3 regions of the Streptomyces sp. P9(2023) genome follow, and region 2 is predicted to be linked to each of the others. Evidence: riboswitches for the same ligand, from Rfam matches in the RefSeq annotation. Region 2 holds a riboswitch; each other region holds the start of a gene.

Region 1 (9,659 bases), on a different contig from region 2:
ACAGCGGCGTACGGCCGCCCGTCGGCAGTTGTTCGAGCCGGGCGGCGGCGGCGTCCACGGAGGAGGTCGGCGGCAGCGCCACCTCCGCGTCCCGGCCCCGGAAGGTGACCAGGCCGACCTTGTCGCGCCGCTGATACGCGTCGAGCAGCAGCGACAGCACCGCGCCCTTCACCGCGCTCATCCGCTGCCGCGCGGCCATCGAACCCGAGGCGTCCACGGCGAACAGCACCAGGTTCCCCTCCCGGCCCTCGCGCGTCGCCTGCCGCAGGTCGTCCCGGCGGACCACGAGCCCGGGTCCTGTCCTGCCGCGCGCCTTCTGGTGCGGGGCGGCGGCGTGCACGGTCGCGGCCAGGTGCAGCTTGGTCAGCGCGCCCCGGGGCCGTACGGCACCGGTCGTCCTGCCGTGCTCGGTACGGGCCCGGGAGCGACGCCCGGACGCGCCCTCGCCGAGCCCGGGCACGCTGAGCATCTTCGTACGGAACGGCTCGGCGGCCTTGACGGCGGCCCGCTCACCGGCGCCACCGGGGCCCTGCGGAGCGGGCGCGGGCGCGTCGTCGGGAGCCGAGTCCTGCGAAGCCGTGTCCTGCGGAGCCGTACCTTCCGGCCCCTCACCCTGCGGCGGCACACCGCCCCCGCCACCGGGACCACCGGGGCCCTCCGGCCCGGGGTCGGGATCCTCGTCGTCCTCGCCCTTGAACTGCTCCAGCGTCTCGTCGAGCTTGTCCTCGTCGAGGCCGGGCGCGTCGAAGGGGTTGCGCCGCCTGCGGTGGGGAAGCGCGAGCAGCGCCGCCTGCCGTACGTCGTCGGAGGTCACCTCGGTCCGCCCGGCCCACGCGGCGAGCGCGGTCGCCGTCCGGGCCATCACGATGTCCGCGCGCATGCCGTCCACCTCGAACGCGGCGCAGGTCGCGGCGATCTGGAGCAGCGCGGCATCCCCGAGCACGATGCTCGGCAGCAGCTCGCGCGCCGCGACGATCCGCTCCCGCAGGGCGGTCTCGTCACCCGCCCAGCGCGCGGCGAACGCGGCCGGATCGTCGTCGTACGCCAGCCGCCGCCGGACGACCTCCACCCGCTGCTCGGGCTCGCGGGAGGCCGCGACCTCGACGGTCAGGCCGAACCGGTCCAGCAACTGCGGCCGCAGTTCGCCCTCTTCGGGGTTCATCGTGCCGACGAGCAGGAAGCGCGCCGCGTGCCGTACGGAGACGCCTTCGCGCTCGACGTACGAGGAGCCCATGGCGGCGGCGTCGAGGAGCAGGTCGATCAGGTGGTCGTGGAGGAGGTTGACCTCGTCCACGTACAGGATCCCGCGGTGCGCGTCGGCGAGCAGCCCGGGCTCGAAGGCTTTCACGCCCTCGGCGAGGGCCCGTTCGATGTCGAGCGCGCCGACGAGCCGGTCCTCGGAGGCGCCGACGGGCAGCTCGACCATACGGGCGGGGCGCGAGGCGGCCGGTGCGGTCTCGTGCGGCCCGTCCGGGCACGCCGGATCGGGCGCGGCCGGGTCGCAGCTGAACCGGCAGCCCGCGACGACGGGCACCTCGGGCAACAGGTCGGCGAGCGCGCGCACGGCGGTCGACTTGGCGGTCCCCTTCTCACCGCGCACGAGAACCCCACCCACCGCCGGGCTGACGGCGTTCAACAACAACGCCAGCCGCAGATCGTCCATGCCGACGACGGCGGTGAACGGATAGCGGTTGCTCATCGGATGGTCACTCCTTCTGATCGCTGACGCTCGTGTACGTTCGACGGCCCGCAGCCGCCGACGGCGGGTGCCGCCCCACATGGGCCACCCGCACCTCTGCTCTCCATGCCGTACGGGCGTGCGGAGCGAGATGGGGGTCCCCCCAGGCGAAGCTCTGGGGGAGGGTGGGAATCCCAGCTCGGCCGAAGGCCGGGCGCACCCCCACCGGGCGCACCCCCACCGGGCCGCACCCGGCACCGCTCCCGCACCGGCCCCCTCACGGCGCCCCCGGCGGCACGAACGGCACCCCAGCCGGGGGACCGTCCTCGATCAGCCGCAGCAACCCATCCGTGTCCGCATGCTCCTCGATCAAGTCACCGAGGCGGTCCAACTGCTCCTCCCGCAGCGCCCCGAACGACGTGTCCGGAGCCGGCACGAACCGCCGCCCCGCCGCCGCCGCGACCTCCCGCAGGAACGCCCGCCGGAACCCGTCGCTCTCCAGCGAGCCGTGCCAGTGCGTGCCCCAGACCGCGCCGACCCGGCACCCGTCCAGGAAGGGTTCCCCGCCCAGCACGTCCGCGACGCCATGATGGATCTCGTACCCCTCGACCCGCTCCCCGAGCGCCTCACCCACCGGCCGCGCGAGCGTCTTCTCGGCCGCGAACCGCACCCGTACGGGCAGCAGCCCGAGCCCGTCCACCGACCCCGCCTTCGACTCGACGTCGTCCTCGATCAGCTCCCCGAGCACCTGAAAGCCGCCACAGATGCCAAGCACCGGCCGCCCCTCGGCGGCCCGCCGCGCCAGCGCGTCCGCGAGCCCGCGCTCACGCAGCCACGCCAGCGCCTTCACGGTCCCCCGCGTCCCCGGCACGACCACCAGATCCGCGTCGACCAGCTCCTCCGCCCGGTCCACGAACCGCACGACGACACCAGGTTCGGCGGCGAGCGCGTCGACATCGGTGAAGTTCGACATCAACGGCACCGCGCACACGGCGACCCGCAGCACGTCCGCGCCGACCGGCGGCGCGACGACCGACTCGCGGACGGCGCCCCGCAGGGAGACCCTCCCCCAAGGTCTCGACTTCGCTCGACCAGGGGGCACCCCCATCCCGTCCTCCTCGTCGATGCCGAGCCCGTGCGCGTACGGCAGCACACCGAAGGTCCGGCGCCCGGTGAGCCCGTACAGCATGTCGAGCCCGGGCTCCAACAGCGAGACGTCGCCACGGAACTTGTTCACGAGATAGCCCGCGATCAGCTCCTGATCCTCGGGCGCGAGCAGCGCCGTCGTACCGAAGAACTGGGCGAACACCCCGCCCCTGTCGATGTCTCCGACCACGAGGACCGGGAGGCGCGCGGCCCGCGCGACGCCCATGTTCACGATGTCCGTACGCCGCAGGTTGATCTCGGCCGGACTGCCCGCCCCCTCGCAGATCACGGCGTCATACGTGCCCCGCAGCTCCTCCAGGCACGCCATCACGGGATCGAACAGCTCCTTCTGCCTGCCCCCGTGGTAACCACGGGCGCTCAACTCGCCCACCGGCTTGCCCATCAGGACGACCTGACTGGAGCGGTCGCTGCCCGGCTTCAGGAGTACGGGGTTCATGAGCGCGGTCGGCTCGACCCGGGCCGCCTGCGCCTGCATGGCCTGCGCCCGGCCGATCTCCGCGCCCTCCCGGGTCACGAAGGAGTTCAGGGACATGTTCTGCCCCTTGAACGGGGCGACCTTCACACCCTGCCGGACCAGCCAACGGCAGATGCCCGCCGTGACGACACTCTTGCCGGCGTCGGACGTGGTCCCGGCGACCAGCAACCCCCCACCACGCTTCATGCCTTCCTCCGCTTCAGCGCGCCCGCAACGATCCGTCCGCCCACGCAGGCGGCCAGCGTCAGCGCCGTCACCCGGCGCGACAGCCGGACCGCCCGTTCGATGTCCGCGACCTCCACGGCCCGCCCCTCCCCGTTCAGTACCGGCCGGTGCTCGACCCGACCGCCGTACGAGAGCGTCCCGCCGAGCCGTACCCCGAGCGCCCCCGCGAACGCCGCCTCCACCGGGCCCGCGTTGGGGCTCGGGTGCTTCGCCGCGTCCGTACGCCAGGCCCGGACCGCGCCCTTGGTGTCGCCGCCGACGGCGGCAAGCGCGGCCGTCAGCCGGGCGCCCGGCCAGCCGGCCACGTCGTCGAGCCGGGCCGAGGCCCAGCCGAACCGCCGGTACTTCGCGGACTTGTGGCCGACCATCGCGTCCAGGGTGTTCACCGCCCGGAACCCGACCAGACCGGGAACGCCCGCGACCGCGCCCCAGAACAGGGCCCCCACCACCGCGTCGGAGGTGTTCTCGGCGACGGACTCCACGACCGCGCGGGCCATCGCCGGACCGTCCAGGGCCTGCGGGTCGCGCCCCACCAGATGCGGCAGCCGCTCGCGGGCCACCTCCAGGTCGCCGGCGGCCAGGGCCCCGCCGATCGCACGGGCCTCCCGGCCCAGGGTCGTACCGCCGACGACGGCCCAGACGGCGGCGGCGGTCAGCGCGGCGGAGGCCCGGGGGTGGTCGCGTACGGTACGGGCGGCCAGCGCGGCGGCGCCCGCGGCGCCCGTCACGCAGACGGCGGTGTGCAGCGCGCCCCACCCGCGGTGGTCGCGCCAGACAAGTTTCTCGACCGCCCCCGCGGCGCGTCCGAACGCGGCGACCGGATGGCCGCGGCGGGGGTCGCCGACGATCAGATCCGCGGCCAGACCGGCGGCGGCGCCGTACGCGAATACACCTGTGGCTGCACTGCGGCTGCGGCCGGGCATGGCGGTGTGTCCTCACTCAGGGTCCGCGCCCTGGCTCGACGTGACCGGCGGCGAGAGTTCCTGACTCCCGGGGGTTCGACTCCCCGGTCACAGTGGCGGGACCGCGCCGGATTCGCACCGGGCTTCCTCTGCTTGCCGCCGTAATGGCCCCGGAAGTCCACCACGTGTGCGAACACCCGTCAACTCACCCTTGACCTGCGGCGGGACAGTGTGCGGAGCACCACACGCCGCCCGCACGGCACCCCGGAACGACGACCGGGCGGGCCGCACCCGAAGGTGCGACCCGCCCGGCCGTGCGAAGCGGGGTCGTCGTGGACCGCGATCGGTCAGACGACGATCAGATAGATGCCGTACGCGACGGCCGCCGCGCAGAACGCGAAGCAGGCGTACGCGCCGGTGCGCGCAAGCGCGGCCGAGCCGCCCTGGGTGGCGGCCTGCTCCTGCTTGGAGAGGCCGATGATGCCGAGGGTGAAGAGGCCCACGAGGGCGACGGTCGCCACGAGGCTGACTCCGAAGACGGAGCCGAGAGCTGCCCAGTCGATCTTCATGTCGTCCGTTCCTTACACCGCGGCCGAGGCGGCGGGGGCTGCCGGGTCCGCGGGGGCCGGCGAGGGGATGGTGGTCTTGAGGTGGTCGTCCGCGACGGCGGCCACGGAACCGGCCGGGGCCGGCGGGGTGACGGCCGCGATGGCGGTGGTCACGACGCCCGCGGGCTCGTCGTCGATCTCGTCGGCCGTGACGTTGTGCTGGTCGACCGGCTTGCGGCGGGACAGCGCCCAGATGACGCCCGAACCGGCGACGAGGAGGACCGCGACGAGGGCGACGCCCCAGCTGCCCTGCTTGGTGAGGAACTCGGCGCCGGCGCCGACCAGACCCGCGGCGGGCAGGGTCAGACCCCAGGCGACGAACATCCGGGTGGCGGTCGACCAGCGGACGACGCCGCCCTTGCGGCCGAGGCCCGCGCCCATTACGGCGCCGGAGCAGGACTGGGTGGTGGAGAGCGAGAAGCCCAGGTTGGACGAGGCCAGGATGACCGTCGCGGCGCTGGTCTGGGCGGCGAAGCCCTGCTGCGGCTGGAGGTCGGTGAGGCCCTTGCCCATGGTGCGGATGATGCGCCAGCCGCCGAGGTAGGTGCCGAGCGCGATGGCGACACCGGCGGAGACGACGACCCACATCGGGGGGTTGGAGCCGGGGGCGAGGACGCCGCCGGTGACCAGGGCGAGGGTGATGACACCCATCGTCTTCTGGGCGTCGTTGGTGCCGTGCGCGAGGGAGACGAGACCGGCGGAGGCGATCTGGCCGGCCCGGTAGCCCTTGGCCGTGGACTTCGTGTCCGTCTTCGCGCCGATCCTGTACGTCAACTTGGTGGCCGCCATCGCGGCGAGGCCGGCGACGAGCGGCGCGGCGATCGCGGGGATCAGGACCTTGCTGACCACGGTCGAGCCGTTGACGGCCGACCAGCCGGCCGACATCACGGCCGCGCCGATGAGTCCGCCGAAGAGGGCGTGGGAGGAGCTGGACGGCAGACCCAGGAGCCAGGTCAGCAGATTCCAGAGGATGGCGCCGACGAGCGCCGCGAAGATCACTTCGGTACGAATGCCCTGTTCGTTGATGATCCCGCCGGAGATCGTCTTGGCGACCTCCACGGACAGGAACGCACCGACCAGGTTGAGAACGGCGGACATCGCCACCGCGGTCTTGGGCTTGAGGGCACCGGTCGAGATGGTCGTCGCCATCGCGTTGGCGGTGTCGTGGAAACCGTTCGTGAAATCGAACACGAGAGCTGTCACGACCACAATCGCGAGCAGCAGCGTGAGGTGTTCCATTTACCCAGGCAATCGTTTGACGTCAGTGGCTGGACGAACGTAGGCAACCTGAGTGAACGGAAGATGAACTGGGTCGGGCGTTGTGGTGTTCCAAATCGGGGTCCGGGCATTCCGCTTGACCCCTCGAACGCCCCGCGTGAACGCTCTGTCCACGATGTGGGCGCCCTGCGACCCCGGGTAATCCGTGCCGCCACAGGGCCCCGGCGAACCCGTCCGCTTCGTCCCGGCTCGCCCCGTGTCAGCCCGTGGACGCCCCAGGCGTCCCGTCAGCCCACCGGGGGACCCCTGAAGGAGACGCACGTCACTCCGATCGGGGACGGCCACGGGCGGGTTCGTCCGGTGGCAGCCCCGGCCCCGGCTGCCGACACTGGGGACGTGCGCCCGGCTACAGCGACGGCAGCGGCCGTCACCACTCTGCTCGGTGCCGGCGCGGCCGCGTTCGCGGCCGGCCGGTACGCCGGCGACGTCGCCCTCAGGGCGACGTCCGGCCGGCCCCTGCCCGGCGACCCCCGGCTCACCGTGCACGCCACGGGTCCCGGCCAGGTCACCCTCACCCGCAGCCTCGCCTCCCTGCGCCCCGGTACGTACGGGATCGAGGGCCCCGACGTCCACGCGGTCGTCGGCCCCGTCCTGGACCGGGTCCCGCACACCGCCGACACCGTCGTCCGCCGCCTGGAACGCGTCGAGCACGGCTCCCTGGAGCCCGGCGTCCGGGTCCGGCTCACGCCCGAGCTGCACAGCGGGGACCCGCACAGTGCCCTCGGCGTCACCCACGAGGACGTCGAGATCCCCGGCGAGCTCGGCTCGCTGCCCGCCTGGCTCGTCCCCGGCCCGCGCTCCACCTGGGTCATCGCCCTGCACGGCATCGGCACCACCCGCCGGCACCCCCTGAACCTCGTCCCCTTCCTCTCCCGCCGGTCGATCCCCGTCCTCTGCCTCTCCTACCGCGGGGACGAGGGCGCGCCCGCGTCCCCGGACGGCCTCGGCCACCTCGGCGACTCGGAGTGGCGGGACGTCGACGCCGCCATCCGCTACGCCGTCCGCCGGGGCGCCGAACACGTCGTGCTGCACGGTTGGTCCACCGGCGCCTCGATGGCCCTGTACGCCGCCGCCGAATCCGGCGTACGGGACGTGATCCGCGGCCTCGTGCTGGATTCCCCGGTCCTCGACCGGGAGGTCACCCTGCGCAACCTCGCCGCCGCCCACCGCGTCCCCGGCCCCCTGCTGCCGCTCGCCGTCCGCGCCGCGACGGGCCGGGGCTGGCCGCACGGCGACCGGCTCCCGGAGGCCGCCGACCCGGCCGCCCTGCGCGTACCGACGCTCGTGATGCACGGCCCCGACGACACGATCGCCCCCTGGGAGCCCTCCCTCGAACTGGCCGCCCGCCGCCCGGAACTGGTCAGCCTGCACACCGTCCGCGGCGCACCGCACGCCGCGATGTGGAACGCCGACCCGGTCCGCTACGAAGAGGCCCTGCGCCGCTTCCTCACCCCTCTTCTGTAGGTGTCCCGCGGGCTGCCGACAGGTCTCCGCCGGGCCTCCCGGAGGCCACCCGCGGGATTCCGCAAACCCTCCGGCGGGCCGCGCGCCGGGCCCCGGCCGAGGGCCGCGCGACGGCGTATTCGATTCCGATTGGGCTTTCGGGCCGTCAACGGGAAGACTGCCCCCGTGACGTCTCGAAAGCCCGATGAGCATTTGGCGCGCAACTCCAGACTCCGACTTGTCCGTCCGCGGGCACTCGCCACCGCCCGGCGGGCCGTGACGAACCGGCGCACGCGCCCGGCCCCGCGCCCGCCGGAGGGCACTCCGCCCCGCGCGGAACTGGCCCGCCAGGCACGGACCGTCCTCGCCGACGCCGTACGGATCGCCCGCTGGGCCGCCCTCGACGGCGGGCCCGAGGCCGCCGCCGACGCCCGCCCCCAGGCCGTCCCCGCCCCCCGCGACACGACCGCCGGCGAGGCGACCGGCCAGGCAGCCACCGCCGCCGCTGCCACCGCCCCCGGCACCCGCGCCGGTACCGACCCCGCGACCCGCGCCCTGCCGCACCAGGAACGGGCCGCCGCCGCACTGGACCTGACGCCCGGCCAGATCCGGGCCGGCTGGGACCGGGCCCGGCTCGCCGGACTCGTGGAGCTCCACGGCGACACCGCCCGCCCCGGCTGGCGGCTGCACGCCTGGGACCGCGACGACTCCGCCGTGCTGCGCGGCTGGGTCGCCCTCTTCGACGCCTGGTCCCTGGTCCACCCCGCCCCCGAGGACGTGGCCCCCGGCGCCGTCGCCGAGGTCGTCGAGGCCGTCCCCCAGGTGCTCTCCCTCCTCCAGCTCTCGGCCGGTCCGGTGACCGTCCCCGCCCTGCTCGACCTGCTCGGCCAGCGCGTCGACGAACTGCGCGAGGAGCGCTGCGAGGTCCCCGTCGACGCACCCGCCGAGGGCGCCGTCGCCGGCTCCCCCGGGGACACCCCGCCCGCCACCGGCCCCCACGGGCTCGCCGCGCTGCTCGACTGGGCCCTGGAGGGCCTCGCCGCCGTCGGCGCGCTGACCCTCGGCGAGGGCCCCGAGGGCCGTCAGGCCACGCTGACCCCGCTCGGCAACTGGGCGGTCTGGGTCAAGCTGGAGCAGATCTGCGTCGCCGCCCAGAGCCCGGCCGGCAACATCGAGCAGTCCGCCGAGGACATGCTCCGCGGCTGCGCCGGCCTCACCCCCGGGCCCGCCCGCGACGAGTACCGCGCCTGGCTCGCCGCGCGCACCCTCTCCAGCGCCGTCGCCGAGCTCCTCGCCGTCGCCCGCGGGGAGGACGCCCTGCTGCGCGGCCTCGCCTTCGAGGCGCTGCGGGTCGTCGGAGCCCCCGCAGAGGCGGAGGTCCGGGCCGCGGCCGAGGAGGTCTCCCTCCGGCCGTACGCCCTGCTCTGGCTCGCCGAGTACGAAGGCGCCGACCCCGACGACGCCCCGGACGTGCTCACCCGCGAGGAGGCCACCTGGCTCTGGGTGGACACCGCCGCGGCCGTCGCCGACCACGGTGAGAGCACGCTCCTCGTACGTCACCTGGAATCGGCCGTCCAGGGCACGGTCCCGGCGCTCCTCGACGAGATCCGCGCCGTCGGTCACCCCCGTACGGTCCAGGTCCTGGTCGCGCTCGCCGCGGCCCACCCCGACCCCGCCCTCGCCAAGGCGGTCCGCCGGGCGGCCTTCCAGGTGCACACCGGGGGAGCCTGACGGCAGCGCCCGGGCCCCCGCGCCCGGGCCTCAGCCGGTGGCCCCCGGCAGATAGGTGCCGAAGCTCCAGACGTTCCCCTCGCCGTCGCGCGCGATGTAGTCCCGCGAGCCGTACTCCTGGTCCGTCGGCGGCATCAGGACCTCGACGCCGT
Region 2 (9,659 bases):
AGCAGGACCAGCGAGCGGACGATCGCCTTGCCCGGGAAGGAGACGCGGGCGAGCAGCCAGGCCAGCGGCACGCCGAGGAGCAGGGAGAGGCCGAGCGACCAGAACGACACCACCAGGGAGAGCCGCAGCGCTTCGACCGTCCCGGGTGAGCCGAGGTGGTCGGCGAGTTCGCCCCACTGGGTCCGTACGAGGATGCCGACCAGCGGCAGCAGCAGGAACGCCACGGCCACCACGGCCGGGACGGCCAGGGTGAGGGGCGCGCGGGGGCCGGAGGGGCGGCTGCCGGTTCGTTTCATGGCTGGATTCCCGCGGGTCGGTTCGAGGTGAGGGGGTGGGGGCTGGCCGTCCCCCCGGATCGGGCGGCCCCCACCCCCTCGGCTTCTTCCGGGGTTACGGCTTCTGGAAGCCGGCGTCCTGGAGGATCTTCTGGGCCTCGGGCGAGGACAGCCAGGCGACGAAGGCGGCGGCGGCCTCGGCGTTCTTGGAGCCCTTGAGCGTGGCGGCCGGGTACTCGGCGATCGCGTTCTGCGCGTCGGGGATCTCGACCGCGTCGACCTTGTCCTGGGCGCTCGCCGCGTCGGTCTTGTAGACGAGTCCGGCGTCGGCCTCGCCCAGGTCGACCTTGCTGAGCACGGCGCGGACGTTCGGCTCCTGGGAGACCGGCTTCACCGTGATCTTCTGGGCGTCGAGGATCTTCTGGCTGTACTTGCCGGCCGGCACCTCCGGCGCGGCGAGCACGACCTTCAGCTCGGTGTCCGCGAGGTCCTTCAGCCCGTCGACCTTGTGCGGGTTGCCCTCGCCGGTGGCGATGACGAGCCGGTTCCTGGCGATGACCGCCGGGGTGCCCGTGTCGGCCTTCACCTTGTCCATGCTCTTGGTGTCGGCGGTGACCAGGGCGTCGGCGGGCGAGCCCTGCCCGACCTGGGCGACCAGTTCCTGCGAGCCGGCGAAGGAGAAGGTGACCTTGGTGCCGGGGTGGGACTTCTCGTACGCGGCGCCCGCCGTCTTGAAGACGTCGGTGAGGGACGCGGCGGCCAGGACCGTCAGGTTCGCCTGCGGCGTGCCGCTGCCCTTGGAGGCGCCGGCGTCCTTCGCGGTCCCGTCCTCGCCGCAGGCGGCGAGGGGGAGGAGCAATGCGGCGGTGGCGACGGCGGCGGCGGCCCGGCGTCCGGTGAACGTGAACCTACGGGGCATGGAGTGGGCTCCTTGTGAGGTGACGAGCCGCGCCGGTGACGGACGCCGCCGCTCGGAGGTGCGCTCTTGGGCGCGCTCGGAAGTGCGCTCTGAGGTGCGCTCGGAGAGTGCGTGAGGGTCGGTCAGGGCTCAGGTGCGGTCGATGTGCACGCTGGTCGACTTCACGCGGGCGGTGGCCTGCATGCCGACTTCCAGTCCCAGCTCCTCCACGGCCTCGCGGGTGAGCAGCGAGACCAGCCGGTGCGGACCGGCCTGGATCTCGACCTGGGCCGCGACGTCACCGAGCTTGATCGCGGTGACGATCCCGGGGAAGGCGTTGCGCGCCGAGGTGTAGGACGCCTCGTCCTCCCCGCCGCTCTGGGCGATCTCCACGGAGAACGCGGCCAGGTCACGGCCGTCGATCAGCCGCCGGCCGCTCTCGTCGCGATGGGTCGCGACGCGACCGGCGTCGGCCCAGCGCCGCGCGGTGTCGGGGCTGACGCCGAGCAGACGGGCCGCCTGCCCGATGGTGTAGGACTGCATGTGCGACACCGTAGAGCGATGGAGCTGGCATCTGCAACAAGTCTGTGTGTCCCTCCATCGCGAATGCAAGGCGTCTGGAGAAAGGGACGAGGGGGCGGTGCGTACGGGGGTCCGGGTACCGGAGTCTCAGCCGCGCTCGCGGAGCCGGAGGTACGCCTCCAGCTCGGCGGCTCCGGTCAGCATCGCCCGCCCACGGGCGGAGAGCCGGCCGTGCCAGTCGGACAGCGCGGCCTCCAGGGGCTCGAGGCCGCCGGCCGCCCGCACCTGGGCGATCAGCGGGGCGATCTGCTCCAGGAGGTAGCCGCCGCGCCTGAGCTGGTGGGCCAGCCGGGCGTCCCGTACGTCGGCCTCGTCGTAGACGCGGTACCCGGTCCGCGGGTCGCGGCGCGGGCGCACGAGTCCGGCGCGCTCCCATTTGCGTAGCGTCGCGGGCCGGATGCCGAGCTTCCCCGCCAGCGGTCCGATGAACGTCTCGCCGGAAGGCCCGGAAGGCCCGGAAGGCCCGGAAGGCCCGGAAGGCCCGGAAGGCCCGGGCGGACCTGGCTCCGCGATGGGCTCCAGGTCCTTGAGCGCGCGCTCCACGGCGTGGAGGGTCCGCCGGTCGTCGAGGAGCTGGGCGTGGCTCTCGTCGATGAGCCGGAACGCCTCCTCGGCCGCGCCGCCGTTCACCGCCCGCATGATCGACGTCGCCGTCCGGTGGCCGTGGCCGGGCGCCAGGGCGAGAAAGGCGCGCAGGGCCGCCGCGTGGAGCGGCGTGTAGGCGCGGTAGCCGGAGGGCGTGCGGTCGGCGGCCGGGAGGATGCCGGCCTCCTCGTAGTTCCTGATCGCCTGCGTGGACAGACCGTGCCCGCGCGCCAGATCGACCGGCCTGAGTCGCCCGTCGGTTTGAAGGTTTCGTCCCATGCTCGTCCCATGCACCTGCGGATATCGCGCGAAAGTTTCAATCGCAGGTTCAACGATACCGTTGAAGGCATGGCTACCGACATCCAGGACACCGCCCATCCCGTCGACGCGGCCGCCGTCATGAGGCTGCTTCCGTCCCGGCCGAGGCTGCTCGCCCTGGGCGAGCCGACCCACGGCGAGGACGACCTGCTGCACCTGCGCAACGAGCTCTTCCGGCAGCTCGTCGAGCAGGAGGGCTACCGGACGATCGCGCTCGAGAGCGACTGCTTGCGGGGTCTGATCGTGGACGACCACGTCACCTCGGGCACGGGGACCCTCGACGAGGTCATGGAGCACGGATTCAGCCACGGCTGGGGCGCCTCCGCGGCCAACCGCGAGCTCGTGCGCTGGATGCGCGCCCACAACGTCCGCGCCGACGCCGACGGCCGGCCCGCGTCCGAGCGGCTCCGCTTCGCCGGCTTCGACGGCCCGCTGGAGATCACCGCCGCCGCGAGCCCCCGCCAGGCCCTCACCGCCCTCCACGGCTACCTCGCGGCCCAGGTGGACGCGGACCTGCTCCCCTGTACGGCGGAGACACTCGACCGCCTGCTCGGCGCCGACGACCGGTGGACCGAACCCGCCGCGATGATGGACCCGGCCCGGTCCGCGGGACAGTCGGCCGAGGCCGGTCAACTACGGCTGATCGCCGACGACTTGGGGGCGCTGCTCGACGAGCGGACGCCCCATCTCCGCACGGCGACCTCGCGGGAGGACTGGGACCGGGCGCGGCTGTCCGCGCGTACCGCGACCGGCCTGCTCCGCTACCACCACTGGATGGCCGACACCTCACCGGCCCGCATGCCCCGGCTGCTGGGCGTACGGGACCAGATGATGGCCGACAACCTCCTCGCCGTCGCCGCACGAGGCCCGGTGCTGGTGTACGCCCACAACTCCCATCTCCAGCGGGAGAAGAGCACGATGCGGATGTGGGAGGGGCCGGTGGAGTGGTGGAGCGCCGGTGCGTTGGTGAGCACCCGGCTCGGCGAGGAGTACGCCTTCGTGGCCACCGCCCTCGGCACGATCCGGCACCAGGGAGTGGACGCGCCGCCGGTGGACACCCTCGAAGGGCTCCTGTACGCGCTCCCGGGCGACCGCTGCGTCATCGACGCCCGGCGCCTCGCCACCGCCCTGGGCGATACGCGGCCGGCGCCCCGCGTCTCCCCCTGGTTCGGCTACGCCCCGCTCGACCCGGCCCACCTGGCGGACAGCGACGGCGTCGTCTTCGTCAAGGACGTCCGGAAGAGCTAGCCATCGACACCGAGGCCGGCGTCGCCGATCGCCGGCTTGCCCGCGGCCTTGAGGATCTTGTTGAGCGGCCCGAGGTCGTAGATGCCCTTCAGGTCGGGCTGCTTGAGGAGGCCTGCCTTGACGGCGTGGTCGGCCTGGGCCTGGAGGGTCGCGGCGAGCGGGTCGGCGGTGAACTGGATGGAGGGCCAGGCGCTGTCGATGACCTTGGGGCCCAGGGGCTTTCCGGTGAGTTCCTTCAGCTTGGCGTTGGCGGATGCCTTGGCCTTGTCGGGGTTGGCGTTGATCCACTCGTTGGTCTTCACCGAGCCGCGCAGTACGGCCTCGACGACGTCGGGGTGCTCGCCGAGGAACTTCTGCGACACGATGATGTTCGTGATCACGAACTTCTTGTCGGGCCACAGCGACGACTCGTCGAGAAGGACCTTCCCGCCCTCGCTCACCAGCTTGGAGGCGGTCGGTTCCGGTACCCAGGCGCCGTCGATGGAGCCGGACTTGTAGGCGTCGGGGGTGACCTTGTTGTCCGTGCGGAGGACGGAGACGTCGCCCTTGCCGCTCTGGGCGTCGACCTTCCAGCCCTGTTCGGAGATCCAGTTGAGGAAGGCGACGTCCTGGGTGTTGCCGAGCTGCGGGGTGGCGATCCGCTTGCCCTTGACGTCGTCCAGGGTCCGGATCTTCTCGGGGTTGACGACCAGCTTCACGCCGCCGGAGGCCGAACCGCCGATGATCCGGAGGTTCTTGCCCTTGGACTTGGTGTAGCCGTTGATCGCGGGGGAGGGGCCGATGAAGCCGATGTCGATGGAGTCCGCGTTCAGCGCCTCGATCTCGGAGGGGCCGGCGTTGAAGGTGGAGACCTTCAGCTGCGTCCCGCCCAACTCCTTCTGGATGATGCCCTCTTGGTCGCCGACGAGGGCGGTGGCGTGGGTCAGGTTCGGGAAGTAGCCGACGCGGACCGACTCCGTCGAGAGCTTCGCGCCCTCGGCGGCCACCTTCTTCTCGTCGGTCGCGGCATCGGAGCCGTAGCCGCACGAAGCGAGCAGCAGGGGGAGCGCCGCTACGGCGGCGACGGTACGCAGGGTGGTGAACGGTCTGGCGGCAGACACAGAGGTGTCCTCTCGGGTGCTGGGCGAGCAGGAAGGTGCGTACGTACGGACAGCGGGGCGGGCAAGCCGGGAAGGCGGCTGCGCGGGGCGGCGCTGAGCGTCAGGCGGCGCGACAGATGGCGCTGGAGTGACGGCCGAGGTCGATGTGGCGACGGGAGGTCAGCAGGGTCGACAGGCGGTCCACGCGGTCGAACGTTCGCATGGGCACTGCCGCCACCCTCCCGGGATCCCTAGTTCTCCTACCTGGCTGATAGGGATCGTGGCAGAACGAGACGGCCATCCCAAGAGGGTGTTCACATGCCGGACGGAACCGTCTCAGGGATTGGTCCAGGCCTCCGGGGCGCTGGCCAGCTCCGTCACCTCGGCAGGCAGTTGTGCCGTCGCCACGTCGGCGAGCGAGACGCCTTCGAGGATCTCGCGCACGTTGGACCGCAGCGCGACCCACAGCGGCAGGAGCGACTCGGCGGGACCTGTGTACGTGAGGTCCGGGGGCCGGACGCCGCGCACCGAGACGAGCGGTCCCTCCACGACGCGTATGACGTCCGCGATGCTGATGGCCTCGGCGGGCCGCGCCAGTCGGTAGCCGCCGTTGCCGCCCCGCCGGCTCACCACGAGACCGCCCCGGCGCATGTCGTTCAGGATGCCTTCGAGGAACTTGTGGGGGATGTCCTGCGCCTCGGAGATGGCCTCCGCCTTCAGTGGCTCGTCGTCCCGCGACGCGGCGAGCTGCAGCGCGGCACGTACCGCGTAGTCCGCCCTGGCTGAGATCCGCATGCCCGCAGTATCCCGCACGGCCTGCACCACGCGCCCGCACGGCCTGGGCCAACGCGCCCGTACGGCCCCGACCGCGCCCCGGTGGGCCCGATCGGACGCTGTGGTAGCTTGCCGTAGCCAGTCGAACTCACGTGCGTGACGTACGGAGTCAGGGAATCCGGTGCGAATCCGGAGCTGACGCGCAGCGGTGAGGGTGACGGGCGGGGCACGAAGCCACTGGACCGGGGAGCCGGTCCGGGAAGGCGCTCCGTCCGGGTGATCCCGAGTCCGAAGACCTGCTGGCGGTATCCGTACGACACGGGCCCCGCGCATGGGCCCTCGACGCCGAGGAAGAGCCGTGGCCTTCGCCTGCCCAGCCGCCCGCACCTTCACCCTGCTCCTCTCCGGAGCCCTGCTGCTGACCGGCTGCGGAGGTGGCGGCGGAGGCGCCGGCAGCGCCGGCGCGGGCAAGGGCGACTCCTCGGCCGCCACCGGCCCACGGTCGGTCGAGAACTGCGGCCGTACGGTCGAGATCGCGGGCGGCGGCCCCCGCCGGGCGGTCTCGCTCAACCAGGGCACGACCGAGATCATGCTCTCCCTGGGCCTCGCCGACCGGATGGTCGGCACCGCGACCTGGACCGACCCGGTGATGAAGGGCCTGGAGAAGGCCGCCGCCGACGTCCCGCGGCTCGCCGAGAACTACCCCTCCTTCGAGAAGGTCCTCGACACCGAACCCGACTTCGTGGCGGCCTCGTTCGCCTCCACTCTCGCCAAGGGTGGCGTGGCCACCCGCGAGCAGTTCGAGAAGCTCGGCGTCCCCACATACCTCTCCCCGTCCGACTGCCAGGGCAAGGACAACAGCGGCGGGGGCGACGGCAAGCGCACCGAGCCGCTGACCATGGAGGCCGTCTACGGCGAAGTCCGCGACCTGGCCCGGGTGTTCGGCGTCGAGGAGCGCGGTGAGGCGCTCGTCGCCGAGCTCAAGGGCCGCGTCGCGAAGGCCACCGAGGGGCTCGACGCGCAAGGCGTCAGCGTCCTCTACTGGTTCTCCGACTCCGAGTCCCCCTACATGGCGGGCTGTTGTGGCGCACCCGGGGTCATCACCCGGGAGACCGGGGTGAAGAACGTCTTCGACTCCACCACCGACGAATGGCCACAGATCGGCTGGGAGGCGGTCGCCGACCGTGACCCCGACATCCTGGTGATCGGTGACCTCACGCGTAAGGCGCAGTCCGGGGAGAGTGCGGCGAAGAAGATCGAGTTCCTGGAGTCCCACCCCGTGACGAAGACGATGGACGCCGTACGGAACAAGCGGTACGTCCTCCTCAGCGGCCAGGCCATGAACCCGACGATCCGTACCGTCGAGGGCATCGAGCAGCTCGCCGCCGGCCTGCGCCGCCACCACCCCACCCGATGACCCGTACCCTCGCGCACCTCGCGCTCGGGTGCGTCGCCCTGGTCCTCTCCCTCGCCGTCGCGGTCACCATCGGCCCCGCCGACATCGGCGTCGGCGACGTCCTGTCCGTCGTCGCCTCCCACCTCGGCGGGGAACCCTCGGGCCTCAGCCCGATCAGGGACGGCATCATCTGGAACCTGCGGCTCCCGCGCACTCTTCTCGCCGCCGTCTGCGGCGCCGGACTCGCGCTCTGCGGCGCCGTGATGCAGTCCCTCCTGCGTAACCCGCTCGCCGACCCCTTCGTCCTCGGTGTCTCCTCCGGGGCGTCGACCGGGGCCGTCGTGGTCGTCGTCCTCGGCGTCGGCGGGGGAGCCCTCTCCGTCTCGGCGGGCGCGTTCGCCGGCGCGCTCTGCTCCTTCGCCGCGATGCTCCTGCTGAGCCATGTCCTCGGCGGTACGACCGACCGGGTCGTCCTGTCCGGTGTCGCTGCCATGCAGCTGTTCTCCGCGCTGACCTCGTTCGTCGTCGTCACCTCCGCCGACGCCGAGACGACCCGCGGCGTCCTCTTCTGGCTCCTCGGCTCGCTCGGCGGCGCCGGCTGGACCGACGTATGGCTGTGCCTCGCCGTCCTGGTCCCGACGCTCGCCGTCTGCCTCGGGTACGCCCGTACGCTGGACGCCTTCGCCTTCGGCCAGGACGCGGCGGCCACCCTCGGTGTACGGGTCGCCCGGACCCGGCTCGTGCTGCTCTGCGCCACCGCCCTGCTCACCGCGGCCCTCGTCAGCTCGGCCGGCGCGATCGGTTTCGTCGGCCTCGTCCTGCCGCACGCCGCACGCGCCCTCGTCGGGCCGGGGCACGGCCGGCTGCTGCCCGTCACCGCGCTCGGCGGAGCCGTCTTCCTCGTCTGGGTCGACACCCTCGCCCGTACCGTCCTCGAACCGCAGGAAGTGCCGGTCGGGGTCGTCACCTCGCTCGTCGGCGTACCCGCCTTCGTCCTCGTCCTGTACCGGAGCCGGAGCGCCCGCCGATGACACTCAGCGCCGACCGCGTCACACGGACCGCCGCAGGACGGCTGATCCTCGACGGCGTCACCCTCACCGCCGAACCCGGCACCACGACCGGTCTCCTCGGCCCCAACGGCTCCGGGAAGTCGACCCTCCTGAGGCTGCTCTGCGGCGTCCTCGCCCCCGCTTCCGGCGTGGTCCGCCTCGACGGCGACCCGCTCCACGACCTGCGGCGGCGGGACGTCGCCCGGCGGGTCGCGGTCGTCGAGCAGCAGGCCGACACGCTCGTCGAGCTCGGTGTGGCCGACGTCGTACGTCTCGGCCGTATCCCGCACCGCCGCGCCTGGAGTCCGGCCTCCGCCGCGGACGAGGAGGCGGTACGGAACGCCCTGCACCGCACCGGCCTCACCGACCGCGCGGACCAGCCCTGGCACACCCTGTCCGGCGGCGAACGCCAACGGGCCCAGATCGCCCGCGCCCTCGCCCAGGAGCCGCGCGAACTCCTCCTGGACGAGCCCACCAACCACCTCGACATCCAGCATCAGTTGGAACTGCTCGACCTGGTGACGAGCCTGCGGATCACCACCGTCGTGGCGCTCCACGACCTGAACCTGGCCGCGATGTACTGCGACACGATCGTCATGCTCGCCGAGGGGCGGGTGGTCGCCGCCGGCGCCCCGCGCGAGGTCCTCACGGCACCCCTGATCGCCGAGGTCTACGGCGTCCGCGTGGAGATCAGCCACCCCACCGCCGACGCCCGCCCGCACCTCCGCGTCCTGGGCACGGTCGCCACCCGGCGCGCCTAGCGCCCGCCGGAGGATCCTGCGAATCGAGCCCGGACGGGCTCTCTCGCCCCTCGCGCCACCCTGACCAGCCCACTTCCAGGTGGCCGGGTGTGCCTGAGGGGCAGGTGTCCGGGAGGCCTGATCGCACACCATGCGGCTCATGGGCCGATTAGATTGGTCATGCGCCTGACAGCGGGGGCGTACGGCACGGCACGGCACCTTCACCACTCCCACGAACGGCACCGACATCCCGAGGGGGCGCTCAGCGCATGGCCACGCCTGAGAGTGCGGTACAGGACTACGACGTCGTCATCAGCGGAGCCGGCCTCGCCGGCAGCGCCGCGGCGATCCTGCTCGCTCGACGCGGTGCCCGCGTCGCCCTGCTGGAACGCCGCTCGGACCCCGAGGCGTACAAGGTGCTGTGCACCCACTCCCTCACGGCCTGCGCGTACCCGGTGCTGGACGAACTCGGCCTGATCCCCGCTCTCGAGAAGGCGGGAGCCGTCCGTAACGCGGCCCGCTGGCACACCCGCTGGGGCTGGATCGAGCCGAGGTCCGCACCGGCGGGCCCCGAGCTCCCGTACGGGTACAACATCCGGCGCAGCACCCTCGACCCGTTGATCAGGTCCCACGCGGCGCAGACCCCTGGCGTCGATCTGCTCCTCGGCCATCAGGTGACCGGACTGGTCCGGGACGCCGGGCGAACCGTCGGGGT
Region 3 (9,659 bases), on a different contig from region 2:
ATCCGAGATCATGGGCGCGCTGCTCCGGGCCGGCGAGGCGGCGGGCGCGGGCGACCCCTTCGCCACGGCGATGGCCTTCTGGACCCGGCTCCACGGGTGCTCTCGCTCGAACTCGCGGGCCACTTCACGGGGATGGAGAGAGTCGTCGCGGAGGCCCTGTTCGAGCACGAGATCGCGACCCTCGCGCCGTAGAGCGCTCGATAGGGTGATGTTCGGGGGTCCGTTTTCGCACCTCAGTCCGGCGCCAGCACGTCCATGGGGGTTTCCCGTGCCCGTTCCACGCATGAGCAACACACCGCTCCCCGGCATCGGGGTCCGCTACGACCTGACCACCCGCGAGCACCGCCGTCTCTCGGTGATAGCCCACCGGGACGGCAGCCGGACCCTCAACGCATACCGGCGCGACGACCCGGACGAATGCGCGCTTTCGGCGAAGCTGACCGCGAAGGAGGCGGAGGCGCTGATCGACGCGCTCATGCCCTCGCACCACAGCCCCAATCTGCTCTCCACCACGGACCTGGGGCTGGTCGCCGAGCGGATCGAGCTGTCGGCGCACTCGCAGTGGAACGGGCGGGTGCTGGGCGAGACCCGGATGCGCACGGAGACGGGCGCCTCCATCGTCGCCGTACTGCGGCGGGCCGACGCGATACCGTCGCCCGCCCCGGACTTCCGGCTGGCCGGCGGCGACACCCTCATCGTGATCGGCACCCGCGAGGGCGTCGAGGCGGCCGCCGCGATCCTCGGCCGGGAGTGAAGGTCATGCACTCCTCCGCCGTCTTCCTGATCGAGTTCGGCGCGATCATCCTCGCCCTGGGCCTGCTCGGCCGGCTCGCCGGACGCTTCCAGTTCTCCCCGATACCCCTCTATCTGCTCGCCGGTCTCGCGTTCGGCGAGGGCGGCCTGCTCCCGCTGGGCACCAGCGAGGAGTTCGTCGCGATCGGCGCCGAGATCGGCGTCATCCTGCTGCTGTTGATGCTCGGACTCGAGTACACCGCCAGTGACCTGGTGACCAACCTCAAGACCCAATACCCGGCGGGACTCGTCGACTTCACCCTCAACGCACTGCCCGGTGCGGGAATGGCGCTGCTCCTCGGCTGGGGTCCGGTCGCCGCCGTCGTCCTGGCCGGCGTCACCTGGATATCCTCCTCCGGCGTCATCGCCAAGGTGATGGGCGACCTCGGCCGCCTCGGCAACCGCGAGACCCCGGCCATCCTGAGCATCCTGGTCCTGGAAGACCTCGCCATGGCGGTCTACCTGCCGATCGTCACCGCCCTGCTCGCCGGGGTGAGTCTGGCCGCCGGCAGCCTCACCCTCGCCATCGCGCTCGGTGTGGCGGGCACGGTCCTCTTCGTCGCCGTCCGCTACGGACGGGTCATCTCGCGCTTCGTCTCCAGCGACGACCCGGAGAAACTCCTCCTCGTCGTGCTCGGCCTGACCCTGCTGGTCGCCGGCATCGCCCAGCAGCTCCAGGTCTCCGCCGCCGTCGGCGCCTTCCTCGTCGGCATCGCCCTCTCGGGCGAGGTCGCGGAAGGCGCGCACAATCTGCTCAGCCCGCTGCGGGACCTGTTCGCCGCGGTGTTCTTCGTCTTCTTCGGGCTGCACACCGACCCGGCGAGCATCCCGCCGGTGATCCTGCCCGCGCTCGCCCTCGCCGTCGTCACGGCTGCGACGAAGATCGCCACGGGCTACTGGGCCGCCCGCCGGGCCGGGATCTCGGTCAAGGGCCGCTGGCGGGCCGGCGGCACCCTGGTCGCCCGGGGCGAGTTCTCCATCGTCATCGCGGGTCTCGCCGTCACCGCCGGTGTCGAACCGGCCCTCGGTCCGCTCGCGACGGCCTACGTCCTCGTGCTCGTCGTCCTCGGCCCGCTCACCGCCCGCTACACCGAACCGATCGCCACCGCTCTGACCGGCCGCCTCCGCAAAGCGCCCGCTTCCACTGCCGCCCCCACTCCCACCCCCACTCCCGCCCCGGCGACACCGGTCGAGGCACCGCCGGAGGAGACCTTGGAACCCGTGGACGACGGCACAGCCGGGCGGACGTGAGCTGATCGACAGGGGTGTCTCAAGTCACCATCCGTACGGTGGAATTCCCCTGTCACCGCTCTGAGCTGCCCCTTAGGGTGGTCGGTGCAGCTGGTTCGCCCCCGTCAGCCGGACGGGACGCGTCGTAAGAGGGAACCCGGTGGGAATCCGGGACTGCCCCGCAGCGGTGAGCGTGAACGACCGCCGTCATACGCACTGGACCCGTACGGGTCTGGGAAGCGACGGCCAGTAGGTGTCCTCCCCGAGAGGACGTGCCCGCGAGTCCGAAGACCTGCCATCTGCCCGCGTACGGACCATTCGTACGCGGACATTCCGGTGACCTCGAGGGCGGGTCGGCGACCATACCGAACGGCGGCCGCACCTCCCGTGCGCCCGTACCGTCCGGTTCGTCACCCCTTCGCGCCCTCGTCCCGTCGCCGGGATCCAGGGATTCATCTCGCGAAGGAGATTCTCCGTGACCACCAAGCCCGCAGCCGCGGCAGCACGCGCCACCGTGTACGGCTACCCCCGGCAGGGACAGCACCGGGAGCTGAAGAAGGCGATCGAGGGGTACTGGAAGGGCCGCGTCACCGCCGACGCCCTCCGGGCCACCACCGCCGAACTGCGCCGCACCCACTGGCTTCGACTCGCCGAGGCCGGCATCCACGAGGTGCCGACCGGCGACTTCTCGCTCTACGACCACGTCCTCGACACCACCGTCATGGTCGGCGCGATCCCCGAGCGGCACCGGGACGCCGTCGCCGCCGGGCCGCTCGACGGCCTCTTCGCCATGGCGCGCGGCACGCAGGACGTCGCGCCGCTGGAGATGACCAAGTGGTTCGACACCAACTACCACTACCTGGTCCCGGAGTTGGGACCTGACACGGTCTTCACCGCCGACTCCGGGAAGCAGGTCGGAGAGCTGGCGGAGGCCCTCTCCCTCGGCCTGACGGCCCGCCCGGTCCTCGTCGGCCCCGTCACCTACCTGCTGCTCGCCAAGCCCGCGCCCGGGGTGGCCGCCGACTTCGACCCGCTGACGCTGCTCGACCGGCTGCTGCCGGTGTACGCCGAGGTCCTCGCCGACCTGAGGGCCGCCGGCGCCACGTGGGTCCAGCTGGACGAACCGGCCCTGGTGCAGGACCGCACCCCGGCCGAGCTGAACGCCGCCGCCCGCGCCTACCGCGACCTCGGCGGCCTGGCGGACCGGCCGAAGCTGCTGGTCGCCTCGTACTTCGACCGGCTGGGCGAGGCCCTGCCGGTGCTGGCCAAGGCGCCGGTCGAGGGCCTCGCACTCGACTTCACCGGCTCCGCCGCCGCCAACCTCGACGGCCTCGCCGCCGTCGGCGGGCTGCCCGGCAAGCGGCTGGTCGCCGGGGTGGTCGACGGCCGCAACATCTGGGTCAACGATCTGACGAAGTCCCTCACGACCCTCGGCACCCTGCTCGGTCTCGCCGACCGGGTCGACGTGTCGGCGTCCTGCTCCCTGCTGCACGTTCCCCTCGACGCCACCGCCGAACGGGACATCGACCCGCAGATCCTGCGCTGGCTCGCCTTCGCCCGGCAGAAGACCGCCGAGATCGTCACCCTCGCCAAGGGCCTGGCCCACGGCACCTCCGCGATCACCGCCGAGCTGGCCGCCAACCGGGCCGACCTCGCCTCCCGCGCGGAGTCGCCGCTCACCCGCGATCCGGCCGTGCGCGCCCGTACCGGCGCCGTCTCCGCCGCCGACGCCCGCCGCTCCCAGCCGTACGCCGAGCGGGCGGTGGCCCAGCACGCCCACCTCGGCCTGCCCCTGCTGCCGACGACCACCATCGGGTCGTTCCCGCAGACCACCGAACTGCGCACCGCCCGCGCCGACCTGCGCGCGAGCCGGATCGACACGGCCGGGTACGAGGAGCGGGTCAAGGCCGAGATCCAGGAGGTGATCGCCTTCCAGGAGAAGACCGGCCTGGACGTCCTGGTGCACGGCGAGCCCGAACGCAACGACATGGTGCAGTACTTCGCCGAGCAGCTGACCGGCTACCTCGCCACCCAGCACGGCTGGGTCCAGTCCTACGGCACCCGGTACGTCCGCCCGCCGATCCTGGCCGGTGACATCTCCCGCCCCACGCCGATGACGGTGCGCTGGACGACGTACGCGCAGTCCCTCACCCACCGCCCGGTCAAGGGCATGCTCACGGGCCCGGTCACCATGCTCGCCTGGTCCTTCGTCCGGGACGACCAGCCGCTCGGCGAGACCGCCCGGCAGGTCGCGCTCGCCCTGCGCGACGAGGTGGACGACCTGGAGGCGGCGGGCACGTCGGTCATCCAGGTCGACGAGCCCGCGCTGCGGGAGACCCTTCCGCTCCGCCGGGCTGACCACCCGGAGTACCTGGCGTGGGCGACGGAGGCGTTCCGGCTCAGCACCGGCGGGGTCCGGCCGGACACCCAGATCCACACGCACATGTGCTACGCGGAGTTCGGTGACATCGTCCGGGCCATCGACGACCTCGACGCGGACGTGATCAGCCTGGAGGCCGCCCGCTCGCACATGCAGGTCGCCCGCGAGCTGGCCGCGCACGGCTACCCGCGCGAGGCCGGCCCCGGGGTGTACGACATCCACTCCCCGCGCGTCCCGAGCGCCGAGGAGGCGGCCGAGCTGCTCCGTACAGGACTGAAGGCCATCCCCGCCGAGCGGCTCTGGGTCAACCCCGACTGCGGTCTGAAGACCCGGGGCTGGCCGGAGACCCGCGCCTCGCTGGAGAACCTGGTCGCGGCGGCCCGCACGGTACGGAGCGAGCTGCCGGCGTCCTGACGCCTCGGGCGAGCCACTCAGGGGTCGGGGCGCGTACGGGTGCCCCGGCCCTCCGGGTCTGTCCGATTCATGCGCGCACCCCGGCGGCTCCCTTCCTAGTCCGGATTCCGCCGGGGCTTCAAGACCTTCCCGGAGAGGGCAAGGTCACAGCCGTGCGCACTGCTGTCATTTGAGCGAGCTGACCTAACATCCGAGCATGACAGTCCTTCCCGACGACGGGCTCGCCCTCGCCGCCGAATTCCCCGACACCTCCCGTGAACAGTGGCAGCACCTGGTGGCCGGTGTGCTGCGCAAGTCGGGGAAGGACGTCGAGGGTCCGGCAGCCGAGGACGCCCTGTCCACCGCCCTTGAGGACGGGCTCCGCGTCCATCCCCTCTATGCGGCCGACGACACCGCCCCGGAGCCCGGCCTTCCCGGCTTCGCCCCCTTCGTACGGTCCGGCCGGGCCGAGGGGAACACCCTCGGCGGCTGGGACGTACGCCAGCGGCACACCACCGACGTCGCCGGGACGGTCCTCGCCGACCTGGAGAACGGCGTCACCTCCCTCTGGCTGGTCGTCGGCGAGGGCGGCATCCCGGTCGCGCGGCTCGGCCAGGTCCTCGACGGGGTCTACCTCGACCTCGCGCCCGTCGTCCTCGACGCGGGGCAGGACGTCGAGGGGGCGGCGCGGGAGCTGCTGCGGCTGTACGAGGAGCGGGGCGTCGCCCCGGAGGCGGCGCGCGGCAACCTCGGCGCCGATCCCCTCGGTTTCGAGGCCCGTACCGGCCGGTCGTACGACTTCTCCCCCGTCGCCGGGCTCGCGCGCCGCTGCGTCGAGGAGTACCCGGGGCTGCGGGCGCTGACCGTGGACACGCTGCCGTACCACGAGGCCGGCGGCTCGGCCGCGCAGGAGCTGGGCTGCTCGCTGGCGACCGGCGTCGGGTATCTCCGTAAGCTCACGGAGGCGGGTCTGAGCATCGAACAGGCCCTCGGGCAGCTGGAGTTCCGCTACGCGGCCACCGCCGACCAGTTCCTCACCATCGCCAAGCTCCGCGCCGCCCGCAGGCTCTGGGCCCGGGTGGCCGAGGTCAGCGGGGCGAGCGGCAGTACGAGTGGCGGCGCGGGCGCACAGCGCCAACACGCCGTCACCTCACCGGTGATGATGTCCCGCCGGGACCCCTGGGTGAACATGCTCCGCACGACCGTGGCCACCCTGGCCGCCGGGGTCGGCGGCGCCGACTCCGTCACCGTACTGCCGTTCGACCACGCGCTCGGCCTGCCGGACGCGTTCGCGCGGCGCATCGCCCGCAACACCTCGACGATCCTCATCGAGGAGTCGCACCTCGCCCGGGTGATCGACCCGGCGGGCGGCTCCTGGTACGTGGAGCGGCTGACGGACGAACTCGCCCACGCGGGCTGGGAGTTCTTCCGTACGATCGAGCGCGCCGGTGGACAGGAGGCCGCGCTGCGGTCCGGGATGATCGGCGATCGGCTCGCCGAGACCTGGGCGGCGCGCAGCGCCAAGCTCGCCAAGCGGCGCGAACCCGTCACCGGCGTCAGCGAGTTCCCGAACCTCGCCGAGAAACCCGTCGTCCGCGAGCCCGCGCCCGAGCCGCCGTCCGGCGGGCTTCCCCGGGTGCGTCGCGACGACGCGTTCGAGGAGCTGCGCGCCCGCTCCGACGCCCATCTCGCCGCGACCGGCGCCCGGCCGCGCATCTACCTGGCCACGCTCGGCCCCGCCGCCGCGCACACCGCGCGGGCCACCTTCGCCGCCAACCTCTTCCAGGCGGGCGGCATCGAGGCCGTCACGGAAGGCAGCTTCGAGGAGAGCGGGGCGAGCGAGGCGTGCCTCTGCTCCAGCGACGCGCTCTACGAGGAGCAGGCGGAGGACCGCGCGCGCGAGCTCGCCGCAGCGGGCGCGGGGCATGTGCTCCTCGCGGGCCGGCCCGGGCCGTACGCGGGTGTCGACACCTATGTCTTCGCGGGCTGCGACACGGTCGCCGTGCTCGCCGCCACCCTTGACCGGATGGGAGTGTCCTGATGTCCGTCCCCGACTTCTCCGGGATCGAGCTGGGTACCCCGGCCGCCGACGGAAGCGCCGACGAGTGGCGTACGGCGGTGAAGAAGGCCGCCGGCGGTGACGATCTGCTCTGGGAGACCCCGGAGGGCATCGCGGTCAAGCCGCTGTACACCGGGCAGGACCTGGAGGGCCTCGACTTCCTGGGGACGCACCCGGGCATGGCGCCGTACCTGCGCGGCCCGTACCCGACGATGTACGTCAACCAGCCCTGGACGATCCGTCAGTACGCGGGCTTCTCCACGGCCGAGGAGTCCAACGCGTTCTACCGGCGCAATCTGGCGGCCGGTCAGAAAGGCCTGTCCGTCGCCTTCGACCTGCCCACGCACCGGGGTTACGACAGCGACCACCCGCGCGTGACCGGTGACGTCGGCATGGCGGGCGTGGCGATCGACTCGATCTACGACATGCGCCAGCTCTTCGACGGCATCCCGCTGGACAAGATGACCGTGTCGATGACGATGAACGGCGCAGTGCTGCCGGTCCTCGCGCTGTACATCGTCGCGGCGGAGGAACAGGGCGTACCGCCCGAGAAGTTGGCCGGGACCATCCAGAACGACATCCTCAAGGAGTTCATGGTCCGCAACACCTACATCTATCCGCCGAAGCCGTCGATGCGGATCATCTCCGACATCTTCGCCTTCACCTCGCAGCGGATGCCGCGCTACAACTCGATCTCCATCTCGGGCTACCACATCCAGGAGGCGGGCGCGACAGCCGACCTGGAGCTGGCGTACACCCTCGCCGACGGCGTGGAGTACATCCGGGCCGGGCGCGAAGCGGGCCTGGACGTCGACGCGTTCGCGCCGCGACTCTCCTTCTTCTGGGCGATCGGCATGAACTTCTTCATGGAGATCGCCAAGATGCGGGCGGCCAGGCTGCTGTGGGCCAAGCTGGTGAAGCAGTTCGATCCGCAGAACGCCAAGTCGCTCTCCCTGCGCACCCATTCGCAGACCTCCGGCTGGTCGCTGACCGCGCAGGACGTCTTCAACAACGTGACGCGGACGTGTGTCGAGGCGATGGCGGCGACCCAGGGCCACACCCAGTCGCTGCACACCAACGCCCTCGACGAGGCGCTCGCCCTGCCGACCGACTTCTCGGCGCGGATCGCCCGCAACACCCAGCTGCTCATCCAGCAGGAGTCCGGCACGACCCGGTCCATCGACCCCTGGGGCGGCAGCGCGTACGTCGAGAAGCTGACGTACGACCTGGCCCGCCGCGCCTGGAAGCACATCCAGGAGGTCGAGCGGGCGGGCGGCATGGCACAGGCCATCGACGCCGGCATCCCCAAGCTGCGCGTGGAGGAGGCCGCCGCCCGTACCCAGGCGCGCATCGACTCCGGGCGCCAGCCGGTGATCGGTGTGAACAAGTACCGGGTGGACTCCGACGAGCAGATCGACGTGCTCAAGGTCGACAACTCCTCCGTACGCACCCAGCAGATCGCCAAGTTGCGGCGGCTGCGTGAGGAGCGGGACGAGACGGCGTGCCGGGACGCGCTGGACGCGCTCACCCGGGCGGCGGGCGGCGAGGGCAACCTGCTGGAGCTGGCGGTGCGCGCGGCCCGCGCGAAGGCGACGGTCGGCGAGATTTCCGACGCCCTGGAGAAGGTGTACGGGCGGCACGCGAGCCAGATCCGTACGATCTCCGGTGTGTACCGCACCGAAGCCGGCGAGTCCCCGTCCGTCGAACGCACCCGCACCCTGGTCGACGCCTTCGCCGAGGCCGAGGGCCGCCGACCGCGCATCCTGGTGGCCAAGATGGGCCAGGACGGGCACGACCGCGGCCAGAAGGTGATCGCCACCGCCTTCGCCGACCTGGGCTTCGACGTCGACGTCGGCCCGCTGTTCCAGACCCCGGGCGAGGTCGCGCGGCAGGCCGTCGAGGCGGACGTGCACATCGTCGGGGTGTCGTCGCTGGCCGCCGGCCACCTCACGCTCGTACCGGCGCTGCGCGAGGAGCTGGCGGCGGAGGGCCGCGAGGACATCATGATCGTCGTCGGCGGCGTGATCCCGCCGCAGGACGTGCCGACCCTCCTGGAGATGGGCGCCGCCGCCGTGTTCCCGCCCGGGACGGTGATCCCGGACGCGGCCCACGACCTGGTACGGCGACTGTCGGACGGCCTCGGGCACGAGCTGTGATCGACCTCGACGCGTATGTGAAGGGGGTACTCGACGGGAAGCGGGCGATCGTCGCGCGCGCGATCACGCTCGTCGAGTCCACCCGCCCCCAACACCGGTTCCTCGCCCAGCAGTTGCTGACCGAACTGCTGCCGCACAGCGGCAAGGCGCGGCGGATCGGCATCAGCGGCGTGCCGGGCGTGGGCAAGTCCACGTTCATCGACGCCTTCGGCACGATGCTGACCGGCCTGGGCCACCGGGTCGCGGTGCTCGCCGTCGACCCGTCGTCGACGCGGACGGGCGGCTCGATCCTGGGCGACAAGACGCGGATGGAGCGCCTGGCCGTGGACCCGGCGGCCTTCGTCCGGCCCTCGCCGACGGCCGGGACGCTCGGCGGGGTCGCGAAGGCGACGCGCGAGTCGATCCTGGTGATGGAGGCCGCGGGGTACGACGTGATCCTCGTCGAGACCGTGGGCGTGGGCCAGTCCGAGACGACCGTGGCCGAGATGGTCGACTCCTTCCTGCTGCTCACGTTGGCGCGTACGGGCGACCAGCTCCAGGGCATCAAGAAGGGCGTCCTGGAGCTGGCGGACGTGATCGCCGTCAACAAGGCGGACGGCCCGCACGAACGCGACGCCCGCGCCGCCGCGCGCGAACTCTCGGGCGCACT

Evidence for each region. Region 2 has a riboswitch for cobalamin ahead of Q5762_RS30455 (ABC transporter substrate-binding protein). Riboswitches for the same ligand answer to the same signal wherever they lie in the genome.
Region 1: it holds a riboswitch for cobalamin, as region 2 does, so the genes downstream of both, Q5762_RS25765 (cobalamin biosynthesis protein) here and Q5762_RS30455 (ABC transporter substrate-binding protein) in region 2, are expected to answer to the same signal.
Region 3: it holds a riboswitch for cobalamin, as region 2 does, so the genes downstream of both, metE (5-methyltetrahydropteroyltriglutamate--homocysteine S-methyltransferase) here and Q5762_RS30455 (ABC transporter substrate-binding protein) in region 2, are expected to answer to the same signal.

The regions. Positions count from the first base shown of each region.
Region 1 covers NZ_JAUPWM010000024.1:56,258-65,916, reverse strand. Annotated here, with positions in the region: gene Q5762_RS25775 (putative cobaltochelatase) at 1-1,699, opposite strand, end outside; gene Q5762_RS25770 (cobyric acid synthase) at 1,956-3,506, opposite strand; gene Q5762_RS25765 (cobalamin biosynthesis protein) at 3,503-4,468, opposite strand; cobalamin riboswitch at 4,500-4,645, opposite strand; gene Q5762_RS25760 (hypothetical protein) at 4,795-5,016, opposite strand; gene Q5762_RS25755 (anion permease) at 5,029-6,294, opposite strand; gene Q5762_RS25750 (alpha/beta fold hydrolase) at 6,670-7,797, shown strand; gene Q5762_RS25745 (hypothetical protein) at 7,963-9,507, shown strand; gene Q5762_RS25740 (VOC family protein) at 9,538-9,659, opposite strand, start outside.
Region 2 covers NZ_JAUPWM010000036.1:48,928-58,586, forward strand. Annotated here, with positions in the region: gene Q5762_RS30415 (ABC transporter permease) at 1-296, opposite strand, end outside; gene modA (molybdate ABC transporter substrate-binding protein) at 391-1,194, opposite strand; gene Q5762_RS30425 (helix-turn-helix transcriptional regulator) at 1,324-1,716, opposite strand; gene Q5762_RS30430 (TioE family transcriptional regulator) at 1,843-2,619, opposite strand; gene Q5762_RS30435 (erythromycin esterase family protein) at 2,689-3,906, shown strand; gene Q5762_RS30440 (aliphatic sulfonate ABC transporter substrate-binding protein) at 3,903-5,006, opposite strand; gene Q5762_RS30445 (putative leader peptide) at 5,107-5,208, opposite strand; gene Q5762_RS30450 (Rrf2 family transcriptional regulator) at 5,322-5,780, opposite strand; cobalamin riboswitch at 5,882-6,078, shown strand; gene Q5762_RS30455 (ABC transporter substrate-binding protein) at 6,091-7,176, shown strand; gene Q5762_RS30460 (iron chelate uptake ABC transporter family permease subunit) at 7,173-8,186, shown strand; gene Q5762_RS30465 (ABC transporter ATP-binding protein) at 8,183-8,965, shown strand; gene Q5762_RS30470 (NAD(P)/FAD-dependent oxidoreductase) at 9,214-9,659, shown strand, end outside.
Region 3 covers NZ_JAUPWM010000010.1:125,743-135,401, reverse strand. Annotated here, with positions in the region: partial or broken gene Q5762_RS17040 (alcohol dehydrogenase catalytic domain-containing protein) at 1-2, opposite strand, end outside; gene Q5762_RS17035 (TrkA C-terminal domain-containing protein) at 269-754, shown strand; gene Q5762_RS17030 (cation:proton antiporter) at 760-2,043, shown strand; cobalamin riboswitch at 2,118-2,337, shown strand; gene metE (5-methyltetrahydropteroyltriglutamate--homocysteine S-methyltransferase) at 2,498-4,816, shown strand; gene Q5762_RS17020 (methylmalonyl-CoA mutase family protein) at 5,013-6,836, shown strand; gene scpA (methylmalonyl-CoA mutase) at 6,836-9,010, shown strand; gene meaB (methylmalonyl Co-A mutase-associated GTPase MeaB) at 9,007-9,659, shown strand, end outside.